2 regions of the Micromonospora sp. C81 genome follow, and region 1 is predicted to be linked to the other one. Evidence: riboswitches for the same ligand, from Rfam matches in the RefSeq annotation. Region 1 holds a riboswitch; the other holds the start of a gene.
What was found. A riboswitch is a leader RNA that binds a small molecule or an ion and turns the genes downstream of it on or off. The one in region 1 is predicted to bind S-adenosylmethionine.
Positions count from the first base shown of each region.

Region 1 (3,747 bases):
ATCCGCAGGTCCGTGACCCTGGTCGAGGACGAGGAACCGGTGCCCGATCCGATGCCGGACGCGATCAACCACCTCGCCGAGTCGGTCCGGCTGCTCAAACACGAGTTCGCCGCCGGCGAGGAACCGGAGAAGGCCCGCGAGCGGTCGCTGCGGGCCGTCAGCGAGGCCGGCCGGGCGTACGGCGACGGGGTCGGCTTCTCCGGCAGTGTGGTGGTCGCCCAGATCCGGACCACCGCGAGCGACCTGCTGGTGGCCTCCGGAATCGAACAGGAGGAGGCGAACCGGTGGATCCGCACCGCCTTCGGTGAGCAGGAGCGCCCCGTCGGAGAGCCCGCCGAGCCGGGCGAGGCGCCGAAACCACCCACCGCCCCGCCGGTCGGCTGAGCGAGTCGCGCGGAGGCCTCAGCCCAGCTCGGCGAGCGCGGCGAGCAGCCGGTCCACCTGGGCCGCCGTGCTGCCCAGGCCGATACTGGCACGCAGCGCGGTGGGCGGCAGGTCCCGCCGACCGGTACGCCCCGTCGCCTCGGTGAGTAGCCGCCGGGCCAGCGGGTGAGCGCAGAACAAGCCGTCGCGTACGCCGATGTGGTGCTCGGCCGCCAGTCGCGCGGCCACGTCGCTGGATTCCCAGCCGGCGACCAAGAACGAAACGATCCCGACCCGGGGCGCGTCCGGGCCGAAGGTGCGCAGCTCCACGACGTGCGGCAGGGCGGCGATGCCGGAGCGCAGTCGAGCCAGCAGCGCCTGCTCGTGGGCGGCCAGTGCGGCCCGGTCGGCGTCGTCGAGCGCCGCACACACGGCTGCCAGCGCCACCGCGCCGAGCAGGTTCGGGGTGCCGCCCTCGTGCCGGGCCGGGCCGGTCGCCCAGGTCACGTCGTGGGTCGCCGGCCCGACGTGGCTGGTGGCACCACCACCGGCCAGGTACGGCGGGGCGTCGTCCAGCCAGTCCGCCCGGCCGATGAGCGCACCCGCACCGAACGGCGCGTACAGCTTGTGGCCGGACACGGCCAGATAGTCGACGTCGAGGGCGAGCAGGTCGACCGGGACGTGCGGGGCGAGCTGCGCGGCGTCCAGCACGATCCGGGCGCCGTGCCGGTGTGCCACCCGGGCCAGCTCGGCGACCGGCCACAGCTCACCTGTCACGTTGCTGGCACCGGTCACCGCGACCAGTACCGGCAGCGCCGGGTTGCTGCCCCGGCGCAGCTCGGTGAGGGCGGCGGCGAGGTCGCGTACCGCCGCGTCGGGGTCGGTGGGCACCGGCAACCGCACCGAGCCGCGCGGCCAGGGCAGCAGGTTGGCGTGGTGCTCGGAGGCGTTGGTGACCACTGTCGTGCCGGCCGGCAGGGCCCGCGCCAGCAGGTTGAGCGCGTCGGTCGTATTGCGGGTGAAGATCACGTGGTCGTCGGCGCGGCTGCCGAAGAAGTCACCGACCGTCTGGCGGGCCTGCTCGTAGGCGAGGGTGCAGCGCCGGGACAGCGCTCCCGCCCCACGATGCACGCTTGCGTACCAGGGCAGCAGCTCGGTCACCGCGTCGGCGGCGGCCCGCGCGCACGGTGCGCTGGCCGCGTAGTCCAGGTTGATCTCGCCCGGCACGCCGAGGACGTCCAGCGGTCGCGACGAGGCCGGCCGGGGCGCGGCGTCGACGCGGATGGGCAGCGGGGAGACAAGGGTGACGGACACGCCGGAACCTCCGGGGTCAGGGACCCCGGGTGCGGCATCGGGACGGGGTCCGCGCTTGCCCAGCACACCGATCGGGCTGGGCCCGGTCATCACCCGGGGCACCCCACCGCGAACTCGACGAGGGTTGCCGGCCAGCAAGCCGGGGCTTGACGCTGGCGCTCGTGACCTGCCGGCAGCATAGCGGCTGCCGATGCGACCGGACCAGCCGGCGGCAGATCGCTACGCTGACCGCATGGCCGACACCCCGCCCGGTTCACCCCTGCCGTCGTCGCCCGCGCCAGCGGCCCCGTCCGTCGGCGAGGCACCCCGGATGCCGCTGCGCCGACTGGGCTGGCGACGGTTCCTGGCGCTGGCCGGGGTGGTGCTGCTCATCGCCGCCTGCGCGGTGTTCATGGTCTTCACGCTCGGCCAGTCGCTCGGCGTGCAGGCCCTGCTGATCGGGGTGGCCGCCGCCATCCTGCCGGTGCCGGTGCTGGTCGCCTGCTTCCTCTGGCTGGACCGGTACGAACCGGAGCCGTTGAAATATCTGATCTTCTGCTTCGCCTGGGGAGCGTTCGTCTCCACCGCCGCCTCGCTCACCGTGAACGACTTCGCGGCCAACCGCTTCGAGGACTGGGGTCTGCCGTCCGCGCTCACCGGGGTGCTGGTGGCGCCCTTCATCGAGGAGTTGACCAAGGCGCTCGGCCCGATCCTGCTGCTGGTGTTCCGCCGCCGCGAGTGGTCCGGGATCACCGACGGCCTGGTCTACTGCGGGCTGTCCGCGGTCGGCTTCGCCATGGTGGAGAACATCCTCTACCTGGGCGGGTTGGGCTACGCGTCCGGTGTCGACCGGTACGGCCCTGCCACCGGCATCCAGCAGGTCATCGCGATCTTCATCCTGCGGATCCTGCTGTTCGGGTTCGCTCACCCGCTTTTCACCTCGATGACCGGTGTGGGGCTGGGCATCGCGGCGCGGACGGCCGACCGGCGGGTCCGGGTGCTCGCCCCGATCGGCGGCCTGCTGCTGGCGATGATGTTGCACGGCACGTGGAACCTGCTGCCCACGCTCACCCAGGCCACCGGCCAGGCGTTGATCATGCTGTACGGCTTCCTGGGCCTGATGGTGCCGGTGTTCTTCGGGATGGTGGGGCTGGCGGTGTGGCTGCGCGCCTGGGAGGGGCGGCTCACCGAGCGGACCCTGCCGGACTACGTACGCGCCGGCTGGCTGAGCCCGCCCGAGGTGGCCGCGCTGAGCAGCCTCGGCCGGCGGCACGCGGCCCGCAGGTGGGCCCGGCGGGTCGCCGGCGACGCCGGGGTGCGCGCCATGCGCGGCTACCAGTCCGCCGCCACCCGGCTGGCCCTGCTGCGTGACGGCACGCTGCGTGGCCTGGACCGCAAGCCCGCCGACCAGGACCGGAGCGCGCGAGAGGAGCGGGAGCTGCTGGACGCGATCACCGCGTACCGGTCGTTCTTCGTCGGCCGGGACCCGCAGGCCCCGACCGGGGTCTGGGACGGCAGCCGCTACCACCTGCGCTTCCCGGACGGTACGCAGCGCCCGGTGGACGCGCCGGACGAGCCGGTGGTGCCGATTCCGGTGGTGCTGGCCCCTGCCGCGCCTCCGGTGGGCTACGCCCCGTCCGGCTGGCCTGCCCTGCGACCGCCCGCGCCCTGGCCGCCGAATCACCCCTGACGGCCGGTCGGCGGCCCAGCTCAGGTCATCAGGGTGGTGAGGAAGTCACCGAAACCCTGGAACATCGCGATCAGCGCTGCCCCGATCGCCTTGAACATCTGTGCGGCGCCGTCCGGCCGGAAGGCCACGAAGTAGATCAGGAACGCGACGCTGCCCCAGGTCAACAACTTCTTAACGAATACCGGCATCGTCCCTCCCCAGGGCCACGGTCGCCGGATGGCTTCCCGTCGTGCGGCCGGGCAAACGGCGCGCGGCGGGGCGTGGTGGCCCGGGGGAGGTGCGTCAGAGGTAGAGGCCGGTGGGGTCGTTCTCGATCCGCTCGGCGGCCACGGCGTGCACGTCCCGCTCGCGCAGCAGCACGTACCCGCGGCCGTGCAGCTCGACCTCGGAGCGGTCGTCCG
Region 1 covers NZ_JAGPXS010000002.1:256,459-260,205, reverse strand. The annotation lists gene KBX46_RS04745 (aromatic acid exporter family protein) at 1-384, shown strand, start outside; gene KBX46_RS04740 (aminotransferase class V-fold PLP-dependent enzyme) at 403-1,647, opposite strand; SAM riboswitch class IV at 1,724-1,844, opposite strand; gene KBX46_RS04735 (PrsW family intramembrane metalloprotease) at 1,868-3,346, shown strand; gene KBX46_RS04730 (hypothetical protein) at 3,367-3,534, opposite strand; gene KBX46_RS04725 (co-chaperone GroES) at 3,629-3,747, opposite strand, start outside.

Region 2 (3,747 bases), on a different contig from region 1:
CCGGGCGAAGCCCATCTCGTGGGTGACCACCACCATGGTCATGCCAGCGGCGGACAGGTCGGCCATCACCGCGAGGACGCCCTTGACCAGCTCCGGGTCGAGCGCGGAGGTGGCCTCGTCGAAGAGCATCACCTCGGGTCGAAGTGCCAGCGCCCGGGCGATCGCGACCCGCTGCTGCTGACCGCCGGAGAGCTGAGCTGGTCGGGAGTTGGCCTTGCCGGCCAACCCCACCAGCTCCAACTGGGCCCGTGCCACGGACTCCGCCTCGTCCTCGCCGAGCTTGCGGAGCCGGCGCAGCGCGAGGGTGACGTTGCGCAGCACGCTCATGTGCGGGAAGAGGTTGAACTGCTGGAACACCATGCCGACCCGCTGCCGCAGCGCGTCCGGGTCGTCGCCCAGCACGCTGCGTCCGTCCAGCAACACGTCGCCACGGTCCGGCTCGATCAGCCGGTTGATGGTGCGCAGCAGTGTGGACTTACCCGACCCGGACGGGCCGATCACGCAGGCTGTTGCTCCGCGCGGCACCGTGAGGTCGACGCCGCGCAGCACCCGGTTCGGCCCGAAGGCGAGGTGCACGTCGCGGACGTCGAGGCTGACCGAGGTGGTCGTGTCGGTGCTCATCGCCGGTCTCCTTCGGTCGGGGCGTACGCCGGGGTGGTGTCTTCGTCGTCCTCGTCTGTCGGCGCGGCGGCCGGCCGACCGTTGCGCAGCCGTCGGTCGATCCAGTTGACGACGTGCGTCAGCGGGACGGTCAGCGCCAGGTAGAACACCCCTGCCAGCAGCAGCGCCGACTCGTTGCCGGTGGTGGCCGCGTAGTCCTGCCCGATCCGGAACAGCTCCCGCTGGCTGGCCACCAGCCCGAGGAAGTAGACCAGACTGGAGTCCTTGATCAGCGCGATGAGCTGGTTGACCCAGGCCGGCAGCACCCGCCGGATGCCCTGCGGGATGATCACCAGCCGCATCGAGTCGGACCAGGAGAAGCCGAGAGCACGGGCACCCTCCAACTGGGCGGCCTCCACCGACTGGATGCCGGAGCGGAAGATCTCCCCGATGTACGCGGCGGCGATGAGCGACAGCGCCAGGATCCCCAGCGGGTAGGGGTCCGGTCCCCAGACCTGCATGCCCAGCGGGGCCAGCCCGACGCCGATCAGCAGGATCGTGGCCGCGGCCGGCAGGCCACGGAACACGTCGGTGTAGACCCGCGCCGGCCAGCGCAGCCACCGGCTGCGGGAGATTCCGGCGACGGCCAGCAGCAGGCCCAGCACCGAGCCGAGCAGGGCGGCGGAGACCGCCAGGATCAGCGTGTTGGGCAGCCCGACGGTCAGCATCTCGGGCAGAGCCTCGCCCATCGCCTCCCAGTCGAAGAAGGTTTCCCACAGGGTGCTCAACGGATCCATCGGTTGCCTCTCCTACCGCCCTGCTCGCTCGTCACCGGTTCAGGACGCGGTCGACGCGGACGCCGACGGCGCAACGGACGCGGACGCTGACGGCGCAGCGGACCCGGACGCCGACGGCGCAACGGACGCGGACGGTGCCGCCACGGTGCCGCTGCCCGGCGTGAAGTCCGCCGGGATCGGCCGGCCCGGGTAGTACTGCGCCTGCAACCGGCTCCACGTGCCGTCCGCGATGACCTCGTCGAGGCCCTTGTTCAGCGCCTCGCGCAGCTTGTCGCTGCCCTTGGCGACGGCGTACGCGGTCGGCGCCGGGCTGAGCTGCTTGGCAGCCACGGTGATCTTGCCGTTGCTGTCGGCGGCCGACTTCTCGCCGATCTCGGCCGGGGCGATCCACGCGTCGGCGGTGCCGGCCTTGAGCTGGTTGATCGCGCCGTTGTAGTCCGGCACCCGCACCGGGTCGAGCTGCTTGCCGCTGGCGTAGTCGTCCTGGACGGTGCCCTGCACCACCACGACCCGCTTGCCGGCGAGCTGGTCGAAGCCGGTGATCGGGGAGCCGGCCGGGACGTCCAGGCCGAAGTAGCCGAAGTCGTAGCCGTTGCCGAAGTCGACTGTCTTCTTCCGCGCCTCGGTGATGGTGATCGAGGAGCTGCCGACGTCGAACTTGCGGTTGTTGACCTGGGAGAGCAACGCGGAGAAGTCGGTGCCGACGAACTCCACGGTGAGGCCGAGCTTGCCGGCCACAGCGGTCAACAGGTCGTTGTCGAAGCCGGTGAACTTCCCGTCCTTGAGGAAGACGTTCGGCGGGGCGTCGGTCAGGGTGCCGGCCCGCAGCACGCCCGGCTGGGCCAGGCCGTACGGGTTGGCGGCGGCGTCGGACGAGCTGTCGTCGCCGCAGGCGGTGAGCGCGCTGGCGGCCAGGATGGCGGCCGCGCCGAGGGCGGCGGCACGGGTCAGGGCAGGAAGAAGTCGCACGGGTGTCTCCGAGAGGTCGTGTCTCGGCACGCACGGGTGTGCGTCGCCGACGGTGCGCCCGATGGGCGTACCGGTGAGGGAGAGGGTTCGGGAGAAGTGCTGCGCTAGTGCGTCATGCCGCGACAGGCGGCGCTGCACATTCGCATCATGTCCACGTGCCGTCGCCGGGTCAGTGCCGGCGAGGGCCAACCGGCGCGGAGTTCCGCGACGTCGGTCGGTGGGGTGGTGCTGAGGATGCGCATGGTTCTCCCGGGTCTGTGCTGACCTGGGTGCCAGGCCACGCTTGCACCGACGTCGTGCCGGTGCCTGGTCTTCACCCGGGGCACCCCACCGCGGAGGAGGGTTGCCGGCCAGCGAGCCGGGGCTTCGCGCTGGCGCTCATGACCTGGGCCGAGGCTAGCAGCAGGCACCGGTGGATCGTCCAGTCGTTATGACCACGCTCACCGCGACGAGGTGCCCGGCCCCGCAGGTCAGCCGGCATGTACGTGCGGCCGGCGGCGCGGGTCGGGCTCCTGGCGGCGCAGGATCTCCCGGGTCACCGAGGCGATCGCACCCTGCCCGAACGCCAGATAGCGCAGGATGTTGCGGCCCGGGCTGCCCTCGCTCCACTCGAAGTAGATGTGTGGGCGTCGCCGGCTCCGGTCGCGGATCTCCAGCAGCAGGGCGGCGAGCGCGGTGGGCACCGAGGAGCTGGCCAGGCTGAGCACCGGAAAGCGGTGGTCCGCCATGCTGCCGCGGACCAGCAGCTCGGTTTCGAAGTCCGAGGGGTCGGTGACGTGCACTTCGACGAAGATGACGTCGCTGTCGTCGGGGAAGTCGTTGTCCGCCATGGTCTGTGCCAGCTTGGCGCGGTACTCCGCCACGTCCCGGTGGTCGGGTTCGTGCGCGATGAGGCGGATCCGCCGCCCGCTGCGCTCGTCGATCATCCGGGTCGCGACCGTGTCCAGCTCGACCTGGCTGACCCGCAGCTCGTAGGCCCGGGACAACCGGGAGAGCACCGAGACCACGATGATCGCGCTGATGAAGCAGGCCGCGATCTTGACGCCGTCGGGGCGTTCCACCACGTTCGCCACCGTGGTGTAGATGAAGATCACCGCGATGGTTCCGAACGCGATGGTGCGGCCGTGCTGCCGTCGCCGTCTTGCCGCGAGCGTCACCGCCGTCGCCGCCGACGTGATCAACACCAGGACCCCGGTGGCGTACGCGCCGCCCTGCGCGTCCACGCTGGCCTCGAAGAGGATCGTGATCAGGAACGCCACCGCGGTGAAGACCAGCACCAGCGGCCGGACCGCACGCGCCCAGGTCGGTGCCATGCCGTAGCGCGGCAGATACCGGGGTACGAGGTTGAGCAGACCGGCCATCGCCGACGCCCCCGCGAACC
Region 2 covers NZ_JAGPXS010000012.1:75,017-78,763, forward strand. The annotation lists gene KBX46_RS20135 (amino acid ABC transporter ATP-binding protein) at 1-621, opposite strand, end outside; gene KBX46_RS20140 (amino acid ABC transporter permease) at 618-1,397, opposite strand; gene KBX46_RS20145 (ABC transporter substrate-binding protein) at 1,437-2,366, opposite strand; SAM riboswitch class IV at 2,641-2,752, opposite strand; gene KBX46_RS20150 (amino acid transporter) at 2,837-3,747, opposite strand, start outside.
Region 2: linked by a shared signal. The riboswitch ahead of KBX46_RS20145 (ABC transporter substrate-binding protein) and the one ahead of KBX46_RS04740 (aminotransferase class V-fold PLP-dependent enzyme) in region 1 are both predicted to bind S-adenosylmethionine.